DNA from 3 places in the Arthrobacter sp. P1_B3 genome. Region 2 is predicted to be linked to each of the others. Evidence: riboswitches for the same ligand, from Rfam matches in the RefSeq annotation. Region 2 holds a riboswitch; each other region holds the start of a gene.
What was found. A riboswitch is a leader RNA that binds a small molecule or an ion and turns the genes downstream of it on or off. The one in region 2 is predicted to bind cyclic di-AMP.

Region 1: linked by a shared signal. The riboswitch ahead of AC1D2F_RS13160 (aggregation-promoting factor C-terminal-like domain-containing protein) and the one ahead of AC1D2F_RS05565 (hypothetical protein) in region 2 are both predicted to bind cyclic di-AMP.
Region 3: linked by a shared signal. The riboswitch ahead of AC1D2F_RS13320 (NlpC/P60 family protein) and the one ahead of AC1D2F_RS05565 (hypothetical protein) in region 2 are both predicted to bind cyclic di-AMP.

Annotation. Positions count from the first base shown of each region.
Region 1 is NZ_JBFTZV010000010.1:135,865-142,908, reverse strand. Features, by position in the region: gene AC1D2F_RS13180 (winged helix-turn-helix domain-containing protein) at 1-555, opposite strand, end outside; gene AC1D2F_RS13175 (hypothetical protein) at 1,103-2,089, opposite strand; gene AC1D2F_RS13170 (response regulator transcription factor) at 2,331-3,071, shown strand; gene AC1D2F_RS13165 (sensor histidine kinase) at 3,093-4,739, shown strand; cyclic di-AMP (ydaO/yuaA leader) riboswitch at 4,908-5,067, shown strand; gene AC1D2F_RS13160 (aggregation-promoting factor C-terminal-like domain-containing protein) at 5,067-5,897, shown strand; gene AC1D2F_RS13155 (bifunctional glycosyltransferase family 2/GtrA family protein) at 6,046-7,044, shown strand, end outside.
Region 2 is NZ_JBFTZV010000003.1:249,700-256,743, reverse strand. Features, by position in the region: gene AC1D2F_RS05580 (DNA alkylation repair protein) at 50-760, shown strand; gene AC1D2F_RS05575 (cation:proton antiporter) at 811-2,025, opposite strand; gene AC1D2F_RS05570 (hypothetical protein) at 2,022-2,300, opposite strand; cyclic di-AMP (ydaO/yuaA leader) riboswitch at 2,471-2,674, shown strand; gene AC1D2F_RS05565 (hypothetical protein) at 2,679-3,344, shown strand; gene AC1D2F_RS05560 (sensor histidine kinase) at 3,441-4,445, opposite strand; gene AC1D2F_RS05555 (response regulator transcription factor) at 4,438-5,115, opposite strand; gene AC1D2F_RS05550 (DedA family protein) at 5,121-5,873, opposite strand; gene AC1D2F_RS05545 (phosphatase PAP2 family protein) at 5,876-6,658, opposite strand; gene AC1D2F_RS05540 (dihydrofolate reductase family protein) at 6,772-7,044, opposite strand, start outside.
Region 3 is NZ_JBFTZV010000011.1:24,108-29,242, forward strand. Features, by position in the region: gene AC1D2F_RS13315 (M23 family metallopeptidase) at 1-707, shown strand, start outside; cyclic di-AMP (ydaO/yuaA leader) riboswitch at 845-1,014, shown strand; gene AC1D2F_RS13320 (NlpC/P60 family protein) at 1,310-2,068, shown strand; gene AC1D2F_RS13325 (HNH endonuclease) at 2,288-2,788, shown strand; gene mobA (molybdenum cofactor guanylyltransferase) at 2,850-3,527, shown strand; gene AC1D2F_RS13335 (DUF6457 domain-containing protein) at 3,549-3,836, shown strand; gene AC1D2F_RS13340 (molybdopterin molybdotransferase MoeA) at 3,833-5,135, shown strand, end outside.

The DNA of each region.
Region 1 (7,044 bases), on a different contig from region 2:
CAGCACTCCGGAAGGCCGCGGATCCTGCGGCTGCTGCAGGCGTGCGGTTTCGGTGCGCTGGCGGGCCCCTGCGGTGGGGTCACCGAAGGTCGAGCGGACGACGTCGAGCGCGGAACCCGGGGCGCTGGCCGGTGCGACGGCGACGGCGGCATAGCTTTCGGCGCCGGCAACGAGCGACTGTGCGTAGGCCCGGATTTCCTGGGCAAGCTTGGCGATGGACGTGCCGGCCGCGGCTGCGGTTTCCTCGTCGATCCCCATGTACAGCACGAAGCCGCGGGCCACGTTGTCGCTGGGGGCTGGACGGACCGGGCTGCCGGAACCCGGGGCAATCACCGGGGTGGGCGCCGTGGCGGGGGCGGGCGGAACGGCGCGGAGCTGGCCGTAGGAGTCAGGGTTGTAGCCCTGCGCTGCATATCCGGGGGCGGGGAAGCTGCCGGTGGATCCGGCGGGTGCGAACGCAGAGCGGCCCCCAAAGCCCTGGCGGATCCCGGAGGCCTGGCCGGCCTTGCTGGCGTTACGGACGGAGATGTGGACGTATCCGGATGCAACTGACATGGAATGCTTACCTCAATGTGAATGGCCGTCATCGCGGCTCGAATGCTTCTTTCCCCGCAATGAAATTGGGGAGGGGCGCCCGACTCTGGGCTGGGGGGCGAATGCCTAGAAACTCTTTGGGGTGTAAAAGTTAGGCGTGCATTCGACAACAGCGCGTCTCGGTACCAGCGGGTGTGCTGATCCAGGAAGCTGCAGCTGCAGGTGCTGTTGAGTTCTTGTTCACAATTGAAGTGTGCAACGTAACAATGCGAACGTGCAAGTAACAATGGACCGCAAGTTCCACATAGTGAGACAGATCCGGGAATTGTAGCGCAAGTCACAATTCTGCGACCGCAATAAAATAACAAGTGTTTTTCTGACCGGCTGGTCAGAAAGTCGCTTTGTCCGAATATTATTCGGCCCATCTTGCGATGTGGTGGAAATCATTCACAGCATCGCAAAATGCGCGAAACCGGGTCTCTCCACCGTTTCTTGCGAGACGGTCCACGGAGTGGGCAGCCGGCATTTTGCCGCGTGGCCCGGCGGCAAATGCCGGCTGCGGTGGGGGTCAGTTGGACTGGCCGGTGGCGGTCGCCGCCACAACCATGACCGACGACGCCGTGTAGCCGGAACCGTTCTTGGTCGCCACGATCCGCACCGTCCCGCCCGCGACAATGTCCGCCACGCTCAGCTGGGTGCCCGTGCCGCCGGCCTGCTGGCGCCGCTGTTGCAGATTACTCACCACCACATCGGCGCCCAACGCATAGCTGCGCGTGAACCCATCACTGCTCTTGACCGTGACCGAGGACGAACTGATCTCGCTCACAGTGCCCAACTGCTCGGCCATGGTGGTGTAAGCGGATCCTTGCAGCACCACGTATTCGGCATGCACTGCCGCTGAAAGGCCGCCGCCCATCCCACCGGCAGCGAAGTCGCCGGGACCACCCTGCCCCGACATGCCGCCTCCAGCGAATCCGCCACCCGCGAATCCGTCCTGCGCAGAACCTGGCATGCCCGGGGCAACACCTTGGCCGCCGGCCGCCCCGCCCGCCGCCCCACCGGCTGCTGTGCCGGCAGCTCCGTTGGCGGCCGCTGAACTTGAGGTAAGTGCGTAGACCCCCGCCCCGGCGCCGACTGCGAGGACAGCTGCGGCCCCGGCGACGGCGAGTCCCCGGGTGAGGGTCCAGGGCTTTGCCGCCGAGCCCGTCCTGGCGGCGGCTCCCGGCGCTCCCCAGCCGGCAGTAGCCGCAGGCGCCGGAGGCCCTTGCCGGGGCATACCCCAGGCCGGGGCCGATGCCGGCACTTTCGAAACAGGGGGCGCGCCCCAGCCGGAGGCAGCGCCGGCTGCCGGCTGCCCGGCGTCGTGGTGTCCGGCATCAGGCTGCCCGGCTGCATGCGGCCCAGCGCCATCCTGTCCGGCGTCGTATTGCCCGAGAGCCCGGGGCGTAGTCACGGGCGCGGGCGCTGCTGTTGTGGCGCGGGTGGAATCGGGGGCGGAATCGGGGGCGGGCTTGGGGGCTGGTCCGGAACCGGCTCCGGGATGCTGACCGCTCATGGTGTTTCTCCTTAGGGTGCGGATCGGTGTTCACCCCAGAGTGCTGAGGGATCCTGTGCCTGGGCTGTGCGGGCCGACAGCCGGGCCTGTGACGTTCGGGCGGGGCGTTAGTCTCCGATTGAGCGCTGCCGGAGCGGCACCTACGGCCCGGGAAGGGCATCCAGCTCGCTAGGCTGGGATTCACAGGTGCCGCACAGGGTCCCCAAAGCCCCGCCTAACCGGCAGATCGGAGAGTTGTCCCATGGCCACTTCGCACTCCATGACTAACAACCTTCCCCAGCTCACGCATCCGGATGGCTCCCCCATCCGCGCGCTGGTGGTGGACGACGAGCCCAGCCTCTCCGAGCTCATGAGCATGGGCCTACGGATGGCCGGCTGGTCCGTGGCCGTGGCGGAAGACGGGCCCGCCGCGGTCCGGCTTGCCAAGGACTTCCGCCCCGACGTGCTAGTGCTGGACGTGATGCTGCCCGGGTTCGACGGCGTCGAGCTGCTAAGCAGGATCCGCGCCTTCGCGCCGGAGGTGCCGGCGCTGTTCCTCACGGCCAAGGATGCCGTCCAGGACCGCATTACCGGCCTGGCGGCCGGCGGCGATGACTACGTCACCAAGCCGTTCAGCATGGAAGAGGTGCTGCTGCGCCTGCACAGGCTGGTCCAGCGCTCCGGGGTGGCCGCCATGGACACCGCCGAGCTGGTGGTCGGGGACCTTGTACTCAATGTCGACACCCGCGAAGTCACCAGGGGCGGTGAGGAGCTGCATCTGACCGCCACGCAGTTCGAGCTGCTGCGCTACCTCATGGAAAACCCCAAACGGGTCATCAGCAAGGCCCAGATCCTGGACCGCGTCTGGGACTATGACTTCGGCGGCCAGGCGAACATCGTGGAACTGTACATTTCCTACCTGCGCAAGAAGGTCGACGCCAACCACGCTCCCATGATCCACACGGTGCGCGGCGCCGGCTACGTCCTGAAACCGGCGGACTGATCCGTGCCTTCACTTTCCGGTGTGACACGCGTCCCCGGGCGCGACTGGCGCAACCCCTCCACGTGGCATTTGCGCACCCGGCTGGTTCTCGTCGCCATGGCGCTGCTCGTGGCTATCTGCGGCGCTGTGGGACTGTTCAGCTACGCCTCCATGGACTTGTTCCTGACCCGGCAGCTCGATGACCAGCTCGGCCAGGCTTCGCACCGCTCGAGTGAGTTCAGCCGGCCCCCTGCCGGCAACCCCAATGGCAGGCCGGATCCCTTAGACGCGCGGGGACAAAGGGTCGGCACCCTCATCGCCCGGATTGAGAACGGCAACGTCAGCAGTGCAGGCTTCCTGGCCACCGACGCCACCCGCGCCTCGCTGTCATCGGAGGACGACCAGATCCTCCTGGGACTACGCACCGACGGTCTCCCCGTTGATCGCTCGCTGTCATCCGGCGCCTACCGTCTCGTTGCCACGCAGACCCCATATGGCGACACCATTGTCACCGGGCTTCCCCTTGCCGATAAACAGAGCACCCTGACCTCCCTTGTCTGGACCATCACTATTGTGTCGCTTGGCGGAATAGTTCTGATCGGCCTTGCCGGGACTGTGCTCATCCGCCGCACCATGAAGCCGTTGGAGCAGCTCTCCGAGGTGGCCACCCAGGTTTCCCGCCTCCCGCTGGACGCCGGCGAGGTGGCGCTCGGGGTGCGCGTCCCGGCGTCGGCCGCCCACCGCGGAACCGAAGTGGGCAGCGTGGGCTACGCGCTGAACCAGATGCTGGACAACGTCTCCAATGCCCTCGAGGCGCGGCAGGAGAGCGAGATGAAGGTTCGGCAGTTCGTCGCCGATGCCTCGCACGAACTCCGAACCCCGCTGACGGCCATCCGCGGCTACACGGAGCTGATGCGGATGACCGAGCACTTCACTCCCGACGGCCAGAGATCCCTCGCGCGCGTGCAAAGCCAGTCCGAGCGGATGACCACCCTGGTGGAGGACTTGCTGCTGCTGGCACGCCTGGACGAGGGACAGCCGCTCAAGATCTCCGACGTCGACCTCACCCAGTTGGCCATCGAGACGGTGAGCGATGAGAAAGTCATGGCCCCGGACCGCATCTGGCAGCTGGAGCTTCCGGAGGAACCCGTGGTGGTGCGCGGTGACGCGACCCAGCTTCACCAGGTCCTCGCCAACCTCCTGTCCAATGCACGCAAGCACACGGACCCCGGAACCAAGGTGGTTACGGGCGTCATGCGTTCGGCTGACGGCAGCGCCATGGTCACTGTGACGGACAATGGCCGCGGCATCGCCCCCGAATTCGTCGGCCGGGTCTTCGCCCGCTTCGCACGTGCCGACGCGGCGCGCACCAATCCCGCGACCAGCGCCGCAGCCAGCGCCGCAGCTAACTCAGCCGTCGCGACGGCGGGGGCCCGGTCCGGGGGCGCCGTGCGCTCGGCATCCGGCGCTGCTTCCGGTGCTGCTTCTAGTGCCTTTGGCATGGCAGCCGGAGGCAGCCATGGTCAGGGAACGGCGACTGCCGCGCCGACCTCGGAGGGCACGAGCGGGTTGGGCTTGTCCATTGTCCATTCGATCGTGGAGGCCCACGGAGGAACAGTCGAGGTCACGTCCCGGCCTGGCCGCACGGAGTTCGCCGTGCGGCTGCCCGCGGCGCCGCCGTCGGCGTAGCCACCCACAGGCCCCCACCCGGACGACCGGCGACTCCGGCGCAAGCCGACACCCCGCCGTTGTGACTCCTGTTACCAAAATGTGACTTAAGCGGCCGGGTCCTGTAGCGTCTTTGGGGTGCGCCGCCATTGGTGCCGCATATCCGGACGGACGCCAAACTCTGCCGCTTCCCGGATTCCGCTGGACCAGGCAGAGGCGGGGGACCCAGAGTTCCCGGGCATTCTGCTTTCATGCGCCCTCGGGGTGAAGCCGACACGTGAGTTTCCGTGCGGCCGGATGACCTCATCCGAACCCGACAGCTAACTCCGCCGGCGTTGAGAGGCCACCATGACTGAATTCCAAGTACAAACGCGCCCTGACGGCGATTCCCATTCCCGTTCCACCAAGTCGCGCCACCGCGCCGAACCGGCCACGCAGGCATCCGCCCTGTCCAGGCTGGCCACCGGCCTCGGCATCACCGGCCGCCGCGCCGCCGTCATCACCGCCGCCTGCGCCATGCTGGTGGGGGGCGGCGCTGCCAGCCAGGCGGCAGAGCCGGGGAGCCCGGGCACGAACGTTGGAAGCAGCCAAACAGCCACCACCGCCGACCCGCTGGCCAAGCTCAACTTCGAGCGGGCCCAGGTGGCTGGGCCGACCGCTCCAGTGGAAAAAAACGTGGCACCCCAGATCTCGCAGGTTAAGGCCGTCGAAGCGCTGATCCAAGCACCCGCTGCTCCCGTGCCGGCTCCCTCAGCCCCCGCTCCTGCACCGGCTCCTGCAGCCGCTGCGGTTCCCGCCCCGGCTCCGGCCCCCGCTCCCGCACCGGCCCCGGCAGCTGCCCCGGCTCCCGCAGCTGCGCCGGTCGCAGTCGACGACCCCGCCGGGGCCCAGGCCTACGCCGCGGCCCAGCTGGGCAGCTATGGCTGGGCACCGGGCCAGATGCAGTGCCTGCATAAGCTCTGGACCAAGGAATCGGACTGGAAGACGACTGCCACCAACCCCAGCAGCGGCGCCTACGGCGTGGTCCAGTCCCTGCCGGCCACGAAGATGGCGAGCGCCGGCGCCGATTACATGACCAACTACCGGACCCAGATCAACTGGGGCCTGAACTACGTCAAGGAACGCTACGGCTCCCCCTGCGGCGCCCTGAACTTCCACTACGCACACAACTGGTACTAAACCGGCACTAACCGGCCTCCACAGAAGGCCCCGGATCCACATGGATCCGGGGCCTTCTTGTGTGTCGGGGGCGGACCAGCCGGACTTCCACAGCCCCCGCACAGCTTGACCCTAAAGCCCTCATATGGGCCGCCGGGAAAGTTGAGCCATGACATTCACAGACCAGGCCACAGGAACCCTGCTCCGCTCCACGGCGACGCCGGCCAGCCCGGCCGCACGGCCGGGGCCTGCCCTGGCCGAAGCGCTTGGCCCGGGCACGTCCGCCGGGGCGCTTGCCGGCCCGGGCGGCCGGCGCTCAGCCATTGACACGCGCGCCAACACACCCCTGCTGGACGTCACCATTCCGGTCTTCAACGAGGAACGGGATCTCGAAGCATGCCTGCGCCGGCTCCACGCGTACCTTCTCGGCGCCTTCCCGCACTCCTTCCGGATCACGGTGGCGGACAACGCCAGCACCGACGGAACGCTCAAGGCGGCGGAACGCGTAGCCCGCGAGCTGCGCGAAGTGAACGTGGTCCATATGGCCGAAAAGGGCCGCGGTAACGCGCTTCGCAAGGTGTGGCTTGCCTCGCCGTCGCCGGTCCTGGCGTACATGGACGTGGATCTTTCCACTGATCTGGCCGCCCTCGGCCCGCTCCTTGCGCCGCTCATTTCGGGGCACTCCGACCTGGCGATCGGGACGCGCCTGACCCGCAACTCGCGCGTGGTCCGTGGACCCAAGCGCGAATTCATCTCGCGCAGCTACAACTTCCTGCTGCAGTCCCTTATGGGCGCCCACTTCAGCGACGCGCAGTGCGGTTTCAAGGCGATCCGGGCGGACGTGGCCCGGCAACTGCTCCCCCACACACTGGACAACGCCTGGTTCTTCGACACCGAGCTGTTGGTCCTGGCAGAAAAGTGCGGCCTGCGCGTCCACGAAGTCCCGGTGGACTGGACCGACGACCCTGATTCCAGCGTGGACATCGTCCAGACTGCCCTCGCTGACTTGCGCGGCATGGCACGGTTGAGCCGGGACCTGGTCTCGGGCCGGATCCCGGTGCCCGAGCTGCGCGCCGCCCTGGCCCGCGGACCGCTGCCGGCCTCCTCGCGGGCCCAGGAACAAAGCCCCGGCGGAAGCCTCTTCGGGCAACTGGTCCGCTTCGGCAGC
Region 2 (7,044 bases):
CCGGACGTGTTCACGGCATTCCCCTGCGCCCACACGAAAGAATGGTCGGGTGAGTGATGCTGGCGAGTTCATCGACCTCTCGCTGCAGCGGGAAGGTTCCTGGCGCCGTGCGGACGAGCTGCAGTCGCGGCTGGAAATGGAGCCAGGAGGCAGAGGCCTCCGGTTCTACGGCACCTCCGTGGGTGCCGTGCGCGGGACGGTCCGGGATGCCGGCCGCCGCTATCCAGGGCTGTCCCACGATCAGGTCACCGCGCTGAGCTCCGAACTGTGGGGCTCCGAATTGTGGGGCTCGGAACTGGGGGCGGCACCGGTTTTCGAGCGCCGGCTGGCCGCAGTGGTCCTGCTGCAGGCCACTGTGAAGCTGCTGACCAACTCCGACCTCACCCGGCTGGAGGGCTTCATCCGGGAGGCGCAGGTGCGGGACCTCGTGGATCCGCTCGCCGTCGACGTCGTCGGGCCCTTGGTGGACGGACTCGACATGCTGGCCAGGGTGCGGGCTGACAGCGTGCTGGACCGGTGGGTGCGCGAGCCCGATGCCTGGCTGCGCCGGGCCGCGCTGCTTTCGCCGCTGCTGGCGCTGCGCGCGGGCGCGGGGGACTGGGACAGATTTGTCCGGCACGCGAATGCGGTGCTCGGCGAGGCTCGCGGGACGTTCGACGCCGACGCCGACGGCGCTGCGGACCGGGACGCGGTTTCCCGGGTCCTGGCCGAGATGGCAAAGACGAGGCCGGAGCTGCAATTCACGTCCGTTGGAGAGTGACCATCCGACCGTTCCCCGCGGGCCCGGCCCGCGTTCAGAGCTGCGGACTTTCAGACTTTCGGATCTCCGGGACCGCCCGGATCGCCCTGTCCGACGGCGCTGCCGGCATCGCCGGATCTGCCGTCGGCATTTGCAGGCAGCGCGAAAGCCCTCGCCGCCCGTGACCCGGCGACGGCGCTCGCGGCTATGGTGACTAGAGCGCCGACCAGCAGGGCCGCTGCCTCGCCCGGGAGCAGGACCTGAAGCTGTGTGCCGATGCTCGCCGCCGCAACCGGCACGCCAAGTTGGGCCGCCGACAACACCCCGAGGGGCAGCGGGAGACCCAGGAACGCCAGGCCGGCGTGCGTCAGCAGGGTCCCTACTCCCAGGACCACGCCGAGGGCAATCATCTCCGGATGTCCGGCCAGGTCCTTGAGCGTCAGCGATGCACCCAGCCAGACGAAGAACACCGGACTAAGGAAACCGTCGCTGAGGGCGAACAGTTGCCGGGCCAGCCGCCGCGGTTCGCCGACGGCGGCCACCACCAGGCCGAAGGAAAAGCCTGCCAACATCACGGACACATTGCTCCATGTCGCGACTGCGGCCAGGGCGAAGAGAACGGCCAGCTGGCTCCTCAGCTCCAGGGCAAACTTGCGGCTTTCCGAGAGTTGGTGCACGCGAGCGCGGATTCCCCTGCGCTCCAGCCAGCGCAAGACGAAATAGAGCACCACCGCGCAGCCGGTCACCGTAAGCACGCCCAGCGCCGCGCGGCCTGCGTTGGGCGGATCCACGAGGAGCGGCAACGCCACAATGCAGGCTATGTCGGCGATGGCCACCTGCGCGGTCATGGCGACGACATCGGGTCCGCCGAGGCGCAGCGAATCGATGATCGGAAGGACCAGGGCGGCCGACGAGGACGCCAGCAGCACTGCGTAGAGGGGAGCATGTCCAGTCCCGAAGAGCAGACCGATCCCGGTTCCGACCGCCACCGCTGCCGCCGCGGCCGCAATAGCCCGGCGGGAGCCATTGCCGAGGGCGGAGCGGATCTGCGGATCCCTCACGGGAACATGGGTTCCGGCCACAAACATCATCAGCGCGAACCCGATGTTGGCCAGCAGGATAAACGTCGGGTCCGCAGGATCAACCAGGGCCAGGCCTGAGCGTCCGATCGCGATGCCGGCCAACAGTTCGCCCAGCATCACCGGCAACCGCCAGCGCGCCGGCAGCGCCAGCAGGGGTCCGGCCAGGGCGACGACGGCGATCAGCGCCAGGGACAGGAATGTCACGGCTCGCCGCTGCGGGCGGGCCCAGGGCCCGACCGCCGCTCCACCACGGCGTAGGCTTTCCCGTCCAGGAACGCCCAGTCATTGACAACCATGTACCCAAGTGCGTCCACCCGGTCATTCAGGACGTGCTCGTCGAAACCTCCGTCGCGCGGTTCCGCGTCCCAGGTGGTCACGTGGACGTCCCGGCCGTCCAGGATCAGCAGCTCGGTGTTGACGTCGAAATCCTCCTGTGGCTGATTGCTCAACTGGCAGATGGCGACACAGTGGCTGTTCATTTCGGGCCTCCGCTTCGGCGTGTGCTGATGGCATCATCCTACGTTCGGATGCGGCGCCGCCCCATGGGCAATTGCCGGACCGTTCTGTGGCCGCCGTTACCTGAATGTGACTTTTGCATGCGGATCGCGTTACGGTGGATGAGTGCCTGTTGTCTCCGATACGGGCGCTCCCCAGCCGATTGCCTAACTCTGCCGCGGCCCGGGGGTAACTCGCATCAACCACCGGCAGAGACGGGGAAACCACTTTTGGCCTGCTGATTTCGCAGGCCTTGGGGTGAAGCCGCACAGTGCCCGCAACGACGGGCCCGGGAGTGCGGCCGGGTGCCTCCCATCCGAATCCGACAGCTCACCTCGCAGGCATTGGGAGAGGCTACATTCATGTCTTCAATCAGTACTTTTGTGCGCCATACGGCCGTCCTCGCCGCCGCATCCGGCCTGGTCCTCACCAGCGGAATGGCAGCCAACGCAGCCGCAGCACCTGCTCAGCGGGACTCCGCTCCGGCGTCCAACGTGGACGTCACGGGACTGGTCAGCGCCCCCGTGAACGCCGACTCAAGCGTCAAGATCAGCTTTGACCGCCCCGCGGTAGCTACCGTCGCAGCGCCGGTCATCGAACAGCCCGTTGCCGCGGCGCCGGCTCCCGCCGCTGCGCCTGCAGCAGCACCGAAGGCAACCGTGCAGGTGCAGGCCGCTCCGGCGGCCGCGCCGGCCGCGGCGCCCGCTGCCGGCGGACGCAACGCCATCATGCTCTCGGCCGCTTACAGCCAGGTGGGCATCACCCAGGACTGCACCGCCATGGTCGAAAAGGCCCTTGGCGCGGCAGGCAAGCCGGTTGGCAACATTGGTCCCCGGGCGTTCCTTGGCCTCGGAACCGTTGTGGGCACCCCGCAGCCCGGCGACATGGTGGTCCAGTCCGGCCACGTTGCCATCTACGCCGGCAACGGCCAGGTGGTCAGTGGCGGCATGAACGGAAAGAACCAGACGATGGTCCACCCGCTGTCATGGCTCACGGCGACCGGCGGCGTCACCTTCGTCCGCGCCTAAGCCGCGCTGCCTCTTCCGGGCCGGAAAGTCCGGAAAGACCGGTGATCGATTCCCTTGGGGGCAATCGATCGCCGGTCTTTCCTGTACATATAGTTCTCAGGGATTCCCCCGCCCGGCCAGTGGAAGCGTCAACTTCATGACCGTCCCCTCGGCACCTGTCGCGGCCACCTCAACGGCGCCGCCCGCAGCGACGGCGATCTCCCTGACCAAGGCCAGACCGATGCCAAAGCTTCGCTGTCCGTGTGCACTGCCTGTGCTGGCGGTCCGTACGAAGCGGTCAAAGATCCGGGTCTGATCGACGCCGGTGATTCCGGTCCCCGTGTCCGCCACCGTGATCACGGCGCGGTTCTGCTCGATCGAGGTCGTGATGGACACCAGGCCGCCCGGGGGCGTGTGGGCGAGGGCGTTGTCCGCCAGGGCAAGCACGGCACGGCGCAGCGCATTATTCTCGATCCGGGCCAGCGGCCGGGCATCGGCTACGAAGTCCACGGCCACCTTGCGCTGCTCTGCCACCAGCTGGAGGCTCCCGGCGACGCTGGCGGCGGTGTCGGCAAGGTCGGCAGGCGGTGCGGAGCGGTCCGGGACTTCCGCTGTTGCCGCGAGGAGCAGTTCGTTGACAATCCCGGTCAGCGTTGCTGCGTCCTCCCGGATCCGGGCCAGGTCGTGGCCTTGCCTGGAGCCGGGCACGGTATTGCGCTGGGCAAGCTGGATCCTGGTGTCCAGGATGGTCAAGGGCGTGCGCAGTTCGTGGCTCGCGTCCTGGACGAAGCGCCGCTGCCTGGCCAAGGCATCACCGAGGGGACGGATGGCGCTGCGCGCGCTGAGCCATCCGACGATGCCGGCCAGCAAGATTCCCGCCACCCCGGCGATGACCATGGCTTCGAGGACATCTTTGGAGTCCAGGTACGCGTAGGCCGTCCCGGCCGCCGCCGAGCCCGGCACTTCTGGATGGGCGAGTTGATTCATGAGGTACAGCGCCGTGGCAGCGAGCAGCCCGAGAACCATGACCGCGCACGCGGCGCTGATCCGCAGCGCGACCTTGAGCGAGGCCTTGCGCAGGACGGAGTGGTCCGGATTTCCTGCGGTTCCGCCGTTACTCATGGGCATCGCCGATCTGGTAACCGAGGCCGTGCACCGTGCGGATGACGGCCTTGGAGATCTTCCGGCGCAGGTGATGAACATAGGTATCGATCACGCCGGGCTGGTCCGAGGCGTGGAAGTACGCCGCGAGGAGTTCGTCCCGGGTGAAGACACGGCCGGGTTCCGCGGCCAGGGCTGCGAGCAATTGGCCTTCTTTCGCGGTCAGCGACACCGTGTGCCCGTAGACGGACCGGACGGAACGCTGCGTCGGATCCAGTTCCCAGTCCCCGATCGCCACCGGCGCCGGGGCCGGGGAAGGGAAGGTGCGCGTCAGTGCGCGCAGGCGTGCCGCCAGTTCGCCGGCGTCGAACGGCTTGGTCACGTAATCGTTGGCTCCGGCGTCCAGACCCCTGATCTTTTCGTCGGCATCGCCCAGCGCGGTCAGGATCAGGATGGGCGTGGCAATGCCTTTCGACCGTAAAGCCGCGATGAGGGCGATACCGTCCATGACAGGCAGCCCGCGGTCGATCACCATGACGTCCCAGGCCCCGGTCAGTCCGTGGTGGAGGCCATCACGGCCGTTGGTGACCAACTGGACCCGGTAATCCGGGTCCAGGAGCTCGGCGATGAGCGGTCCCAGAACGGCGTCGTCCTCGACGAGCAGCAGGGACGGGCGGTCAGCGGTAGTCATGTCAGCTATTCTTCCGCGGCCATTTCCTCAGTCCGCAGTCCGTCCTCGGTTCCCGCGGGCGTGTCGCCGGCCGGTGCGGCTGCGGTGCGGCTGTTGCGGCGGCGCTTGAGGAGCTGCACCGCCCAAGGCACCACGGAGATGAGGACCATGGCCACGGCAACGACGTCAATGTTCTTGGCGACGATGTCAAAGTGTCCCAACCAGGTGCCAAGCATCGTCACGGAAACGGCCCACGCCGCCGCCCCGGTGATATTCCAGAGAGTGAAGTACTTGTACTCATAGCGCGCGATCCCGGCGGTAAGGGGAGCAAACGTCCTGACCATCGGGACGAAGCGGGCCAGCACGACGGCGGCCCCGCCGTGGCGGCGGAAGAAGTCCTCCGTAGTGGTCAGGTGCGCTGTCTTCAGGATCCGGGCATCGTCCTTGAACCATCGCCGGCCGAATTTCCGTCCCAGCATGTAGCCGACCTGGTCCCCGGCGACGGCAGCCGCGGTGACGACACCGATCAGCACCGGCAGCGACAGTTGCAGCTGTTGGTGCAGAAGGCCTGCGGTGAACAGCAGCGAGTCCCCGGGCAGGAAAGGAAAGAGCACGCCCGATTCAATGAAAACCATGAGCGCGATGACGCCCAAAGCGGCCGGACCCAGCCCGGCGAGCAGGCTTGCCGGGTCCAGCAGTGAGGGTGTACCTGCGGCAGCGGCGGCCTGAACGACCCTGTCTGTTGCCGGAAGTAAGGGAAAAACGTCCAAGGCGTGCATTCTCAATTCCTCTCAGGACCCAGTGACCGGGTGACGGACGGGGCACGAAGCCGGCCGGCCATCCGCGGCGCAACCACGTTCCACAACCCCGCAAGCATGACCACCGCTGCGCTCGCGGCCAGGAACGAAGCCGCGACATCCGTGGGGTAGTGGACGCCGATATACAGCCGCGACCAGGCAACGACGAGCGCCATTGCCGCCGCCCCAACGGCGGTGACCTTGGCCCAGCGGGTTCCGCGGGCCAGGAAGTACACGGCGAATCCGAGTGCCACCGCAAAGGACACGTGGCCGCTCGGGAAACTGTTGGAGCCGGTTTCCGGAGCCAGGGGATCGAACAGCAGGGCGGGGCTGGGCCGCTGCCGGGCCACGACGATCTTGAAGAATTCACTCGCCACCCACCCGGACGAAGCCACGAGGCCGAAGGCCACGGCCTTGACCAGTCCGCCCCGGAACAGCCAGATGTAGAGTGCCGCGGCGCCGATCAGAGCGAGACCCGCCACCGGTCCAAACACGACGTTGAGTGCCATCGCGACGGCGGTCAGGGCGGCGGCGTGATGCTGGCTGAGGTCCTGGTCGACACCAAGCTCGGCGGCGCTAAAGCCCGGCGTCAGCTGCGCCGCCAGGCCCAGTGCCACGACGGCGGCGGACAGCAGGACGCCCAGCAACACCCAGTGGCGGACCTGGGGGAGGACCCACAGCCGCAGCCCTGCGACAGGACGGACGGCAGCAGTGCGGCGCTGTGCTGCATCGTGTTCAACGCTTTTGACAGGGACGGGTCCAGTCATGGGATCCTCCGGCTCGGGACAACGGGCGCCCGAAAAGGCGCCGACTCCCACACTTCCGCCAGGCGTTTAAGAAACGCTCAAGAAAGTGCCGCGGGGGCGTGCCACAGCGCCGGCTACGCGGCGTAGCGGAGCAGCGCCACCCCGTTGCCAAAGGTGTGCGTCTCCAACAGCCGGAGCTGGGCTCTGCTGTCGGCGTCCTTGAACATGGGTCGTCCGCGTCCGATCAGTACCGGATGGACGTACACCCAGTATTCGTCGATCAGCCCGAGCCGCCGGAAAGTGTCGGCGAGTTCCGCCCCGCCGAGGGCCATGTCTCCGCCCGGCTGCGACTTCAGTGCCAAGACTTCTTCCGCCACGACCTCCCGAATCACAGCAGCGTTCCGGCC
Region 3 (5,135 bases), on a different contig from region 2:
GTCGCCGGCGCAGTCCGTTCCGTCAGGTAACGGAGTTTGCCTCGGCCAGCGGAGTCGGGCAGAAAGCCGGGATCGCCCTGGCCGCAACTGGTCTGGTTCTCACCGTGACGGTCCCCGTCACGAGCCCCGTGATGGCCTCCAATCCCGGCGGATCCGGCGCTCTCTCGGCCGCCGTTCAGCCGGATGTCACCGCCGCTGCCGCGGCAAAGGTCGACTTCAGCCGCACTGCCGTCACCACGAAAGGCGATCCGGACGGGAAGCTCAAGCAGCTGCTGAGCGCCCAGTCTGTGGGCAGCATCACCCGCGCCGCATCGGCGGGCACACTTGGCGGGCCGCTGGATCAGCTGGTCACGGCCTCGCCCTACGGCTACCGCGTCAGCCCCATTACCGGAGGCGCGGGGGAGTTCCACCGCGGCCAGGATTTCGCTGCCCAGTGCGGCACGGCGGTCCATGCAGCCGCCAGCGGCACCGTGACCTTCAATGGATGGCATCCCTTCGGCGGTGGAAACCGGGTGGTCATCGACCACGGCAACGGCCTGGAGACCACGTACAACCACCTGTCCTCTGCCTCGGTCGAGGTCGGCCAGAAGGTATCGCGCGGTGACGTCGTCGCCATGAGCGGAACCACCGGCGCCTCCACGGGCTGCCACCTCCACTTTGAAGTGATGGTCAACGGCGACGTCGTTGACCCCCTCGGCTGGCTCTAACAAAGACGATGGACCACTCTCAGATTCTTGTGACACGCCGTGATCTGAATGTGACATTGGGTCCGGACTCCTGTAGGGTTTGAAGCACGCCAACTTTTCCGAAGTTGGCGCTCTTGAGTGGATTGCCTAGCTCTGCCACCGCTCAAGGTCCGTTCGCATTACATCGTCTGGCAGGGGCGGGGGAACCAATTTTGGCCTTCGAAAGAAGGCCTTGGGGTTAAGTCGCAAAGCTTCCCAGGAAGCAGCGCGGCCGGGTGACTCCCATCCGAATCCGACAGCTCACCTCGTAGGCATTGGGAGAGGCTACTTTCGTGTCTTCACGCCACAATTCTGCGCGCATGCGCACCGGCGAGGCTCTTTTGAGCCCGCTGGAATCCACATCACGTGCCGCCCTTGCCGGCGCCCGGATTGGATCACGTTCCGCAGGCTCATTCTCTACCGAGCCCGGACAGCATGCAGTTTCCGCTTTTGGCGCGTCTTCGCAGTACACCCTTCGCTAAGTAACCCATTTCGGGGCGATCCGGCGTACCCCCAAGATGCCGGAGCGTCCTCAGTCCGTGCCCGAAAGCGCGCGGTCCAAGGATCACGAAAGAGAGAACTTAATGACTACTCGTGCAACTGTTGCACGGCACCGCGCCGAGGTCACCAAGACCAACTCGCTGGCTGTTATTGCCAAGGCTGTCGGCGACAACGCCGGCGGCGTGGGCCGTCAGGCCGCGGTCATCGCCGCAGCTTCCGGTCTGGTTCTGACCAGTGGAATCGCAGCCAACGCTGCTGAGACCAATGTTCAGCGCGAATCCACCTCCGCTTCGGCCCTGGAAGTCCAGTCCGCCGCTCCGGCCACAATCTCGGCCGCTTCCACCATCGCGATCTCCTACGAGAAGCCCGCTGTGACCACGTCGCCGGCTCCCGTCGTCGAGGCCCCCAAGCCCGTCGTGCAGGTCCAGGATTCCAACGCCTCCCGCGCCGGTGGCACCGAGCTTGGTGTCAGCGGCGGCGTCGCTGCCCAGGCTCCCGCCGGCATCGGAAGCGGCTCCGGCGCAACCATCGCCGCCGCTGCCTACGCACAGATCGGCGTGGCGCAGGACTGCACCGCCCTCGCCACCAACGCGCTGGCCGCGGCCGGCATCCACTACCACGGCTGGCCGGCAGGTTACCTGTCCCTGGGCCGCACCGTGAGCGCCGCCGAGGCACGCCCGGGCGACCTCGCCTACTACCAGAACGGCGGCGTGGGCATGGCTCACATCGCGGTCTACGTCGGCAACGGCATGGCAGTCCACGGCGGCTGGAACGGCGGAACCACCGCGCTGTACAGCGTAAACGTCGGCTCCGGCCCGGTCTTCATCCGCGTCGGCGCCTAAGCAAGATCCCAGCACCTTCGAAAGACCCCCGCCTCTTGGCGGGGGTCTTTTGCGTTGCCGCGCCGTGAACTTTCCGCGCTGAAGACTGCGCCCGTGAAAAAATATTCGGTGATCCGGCACCTGAGTGTTTACTCTTGTGTTGTCGATCCATAGCCCGACCATGCAGAGGGCAGCCGGCCCTCGTGCCGCTGGCGGGTGCGGCCGTGAAGAGGTATGCGGATGCGCACTCTCGTTCTGAATGCTGGATATGAACCCCTGGCGGTCATCACCTTCCGCCGGGCGCTCGTCCTTGTCCTAACCGGAAAGGCCAGCGTGGTGGCCGAAGGGGACGACCCCGTTGTCGGCCCCCAGGATATTCTGGGCCGCCCGTCCGTGATCCTGCTGAACCGCTACATCCGGCCGAGGTACAACACCATGACAGCGGTGAGCCGCCGCGGCGTGCTCCGCCGCGATGCCCACCGCTGCGCCTACTGCGGCAAGGCTGCCCACACCATCGACCACGTCCAGCCAAAATCCCGGGGCGGGGCCGATTCCTGGGAGAACCTGGTGGCGGCGTGCCTGCGGTGCAACAACGCCAAGAGCGACCACACCCCGGCGGAGATGGGCTGGAAGATCGGTTTTGTTCCGGGCCCGCCAAAGGGCGCCATCTGGCAAATCAAGGAGCTCGAGAAGCCGACGCCGGCCTGGGACCCGTTCCTGCTGCCTGAGTCAGCTGCCTGAACTGCTGCCGGGCAGTTCATGGCTGATTCGGCGGCAGCCGGCGCCGCGCTAGGCTGAACCGGTGGAGTTCGATGCCATTATTCTCGCCGGGGGACGGTCCTCCCGCCTGGGCGGCGTGCCCAAATCCGGGCTGATCTACGACGGCGCCACCCTCCTTGAGCGCTCACTGCGCGCCGCGGGCGGGGCAGGGCGCACCGTCGTCGTCGGTCCTGACCCCGGGGACCTGCCCGGGGGCGTGCTGAGCTGCAGGGAAGACCCGCCTTTCGCGGGGCCGGCCGCAGCCATCGCCGCGGGACTGGCCGCGCTGGACGCGGACCACCCCGGCCGGCACGGGGCAGCCGCGGCGGCGCCGTTTACCCTGGTCCTTGCCTGTGACATGCCGCGCTCGGCCGAGGCAGTCCGCGCCCTGGCCGAATCGCTGGCCGCGTCTGTTGCAGTTGCGCCGGAACGGGACGGGGGCGACGGCGTCATGGCCGTCTCGGCCGAAGGCCGGAAGCAACCACTCGCGGGGTTTTATGGCACAGCTGCGCTACAACGTTGTGTTGCGGACGCCGCGGCCAGGGGCAGCCTGGAAAACGCGTCGGTCTTCGCCCTTCTTGCTAGGCTGGACGTGCGGGAAGTTCGCGTTCCCCCCGGTTCCACGGATGATGTCGACACCTGGGATGACGCGTCCGCATTAGGCGTTTCCGGTAGGCTTCCAGACCGCGGTCCGGGCGCCGGTCCGGAACTCCGCAGCTGAACTCGACCATGGAGGCAAACGGTGAAAAGCCAGGATGAAACGCTGGAAGACTGGTGCCGTGCCCTGCTCCAGGCCCTGGAGCTGGAAGACGTTGAGATTGACGTGAACGAGGTCCTCGCCCTGGCCGGGGTGGCTGCCCACTCCGTGGTGCGCCCGGCGGCGCCGCTGACGACGTTCATTGCCGGCTTTGCCGCGGGTCTGGCCTCCGGCTCCGGGCAGGCCACGGACTCCGCGTCCATGGAGTCCGCGATGGCCGTGGCGCGCCGGCTCGCCAAGGACTACGCAGCCGCCGAAGCCCCCGGGGCATGACGGCGGCGGCCCCGGACGGCAGCGGACCCACTGTCCCAGGCAGCGACGGCGGTAAAGACGGCCTCAGAGAGGGCTTCACGGAGGGCCCCGCAGACCCTCCCATCCCGGCGGGCCAGGACCCGGCGGGCCCGGACCCGACGGACCCGGATTCAACGGACGAAGATTCAACGGACGAGGACACTGCCGGCCAGGACACGGCGGGGGAGCCGCACCGGCACCTGGCCCACACGTGGCAGGAGGCCCGCCAACTCGCGTTCGACTGCGCCGTTCCCATCCCGGCTGCCCCCGTCCCGCTCCGGCAGGCGCTGGGCCGGACCCTCGCAGCGGACGTCGTTGCCCTGCGGGACATGCCCCATTACGCTTCCTCTGCCATGGACGGCTGGGCCGTCAACGGCAGCGGTCCGTGGATCCTGGCCGAACCCAACCAGCTGCTGGCACCGCATCAGGCAAGTCCGATTGCCACCGGAGGCCTCATTCCGGCCGGGGCCAAGGCGGTGCTGCGCAGCGAGAGCGGCATCATCGACGCCGACGAGGACGGCCTGCCTGTCCTGAAACTGGGCGGCAACGCGAAACCGGGGGACCCGCGGAACGGGGACCACATCAGGAAAGCGGGGGAGGAAGCCGCCGCCGGAGACGTCCTGATCAAGGGCGGCACCGTCCTGAACCCCGCCCACCTGGCCCTCGCCGCGCTGGCCGGAAGCGACACCCTTCCGGTGCTCGGCAAGGCCTTGGTGCGGCTCGTCTTCACCGGCTCGGAGGTGGTGACGTCCGGGGTGCCGGCACCCGGGCAGGTCCGGGACACCTTCGGACCCCAACTGGCAGCCGTGGTGGGAATGCTCGGCGGGATTTGCACCGAAGAAGTGAAAATCGGGGATACCTACGCCGAATGGCTCGCCGCGCTCGAGGACACCGATCCTGCCGCCGAAAACCTGCCTGCCGACGTCGTCATCACCACCGGCGGCACGGGTCGCTCCGGAACGGACCACCTCCGCCGATCGGTCACCGAACTCGGCGGCCGCCTGCTGATCGACGGCGTCGCCATGCGCCCGGGCCATCCCGCCGTGCTGGCCGAGCTGCCGGACGGCAGGTACATCCTCGGCCTGCCAGGGAACCCGCTCGCAGCCATGATGGCACTGTCCACGATCGGGGCCCCGCTCCTGGCGGCCCTGGGGCACGGACCAATTCCCCCGCTCGGCGAGGTGCCCTGCGGCTCGACGATTGACGCCGATCCCGGCCGGACACGGCTCATGCCCTTCCGGCTGCTCTATGGCATGGCGTCGCCGGCGCAGCACACCGGCC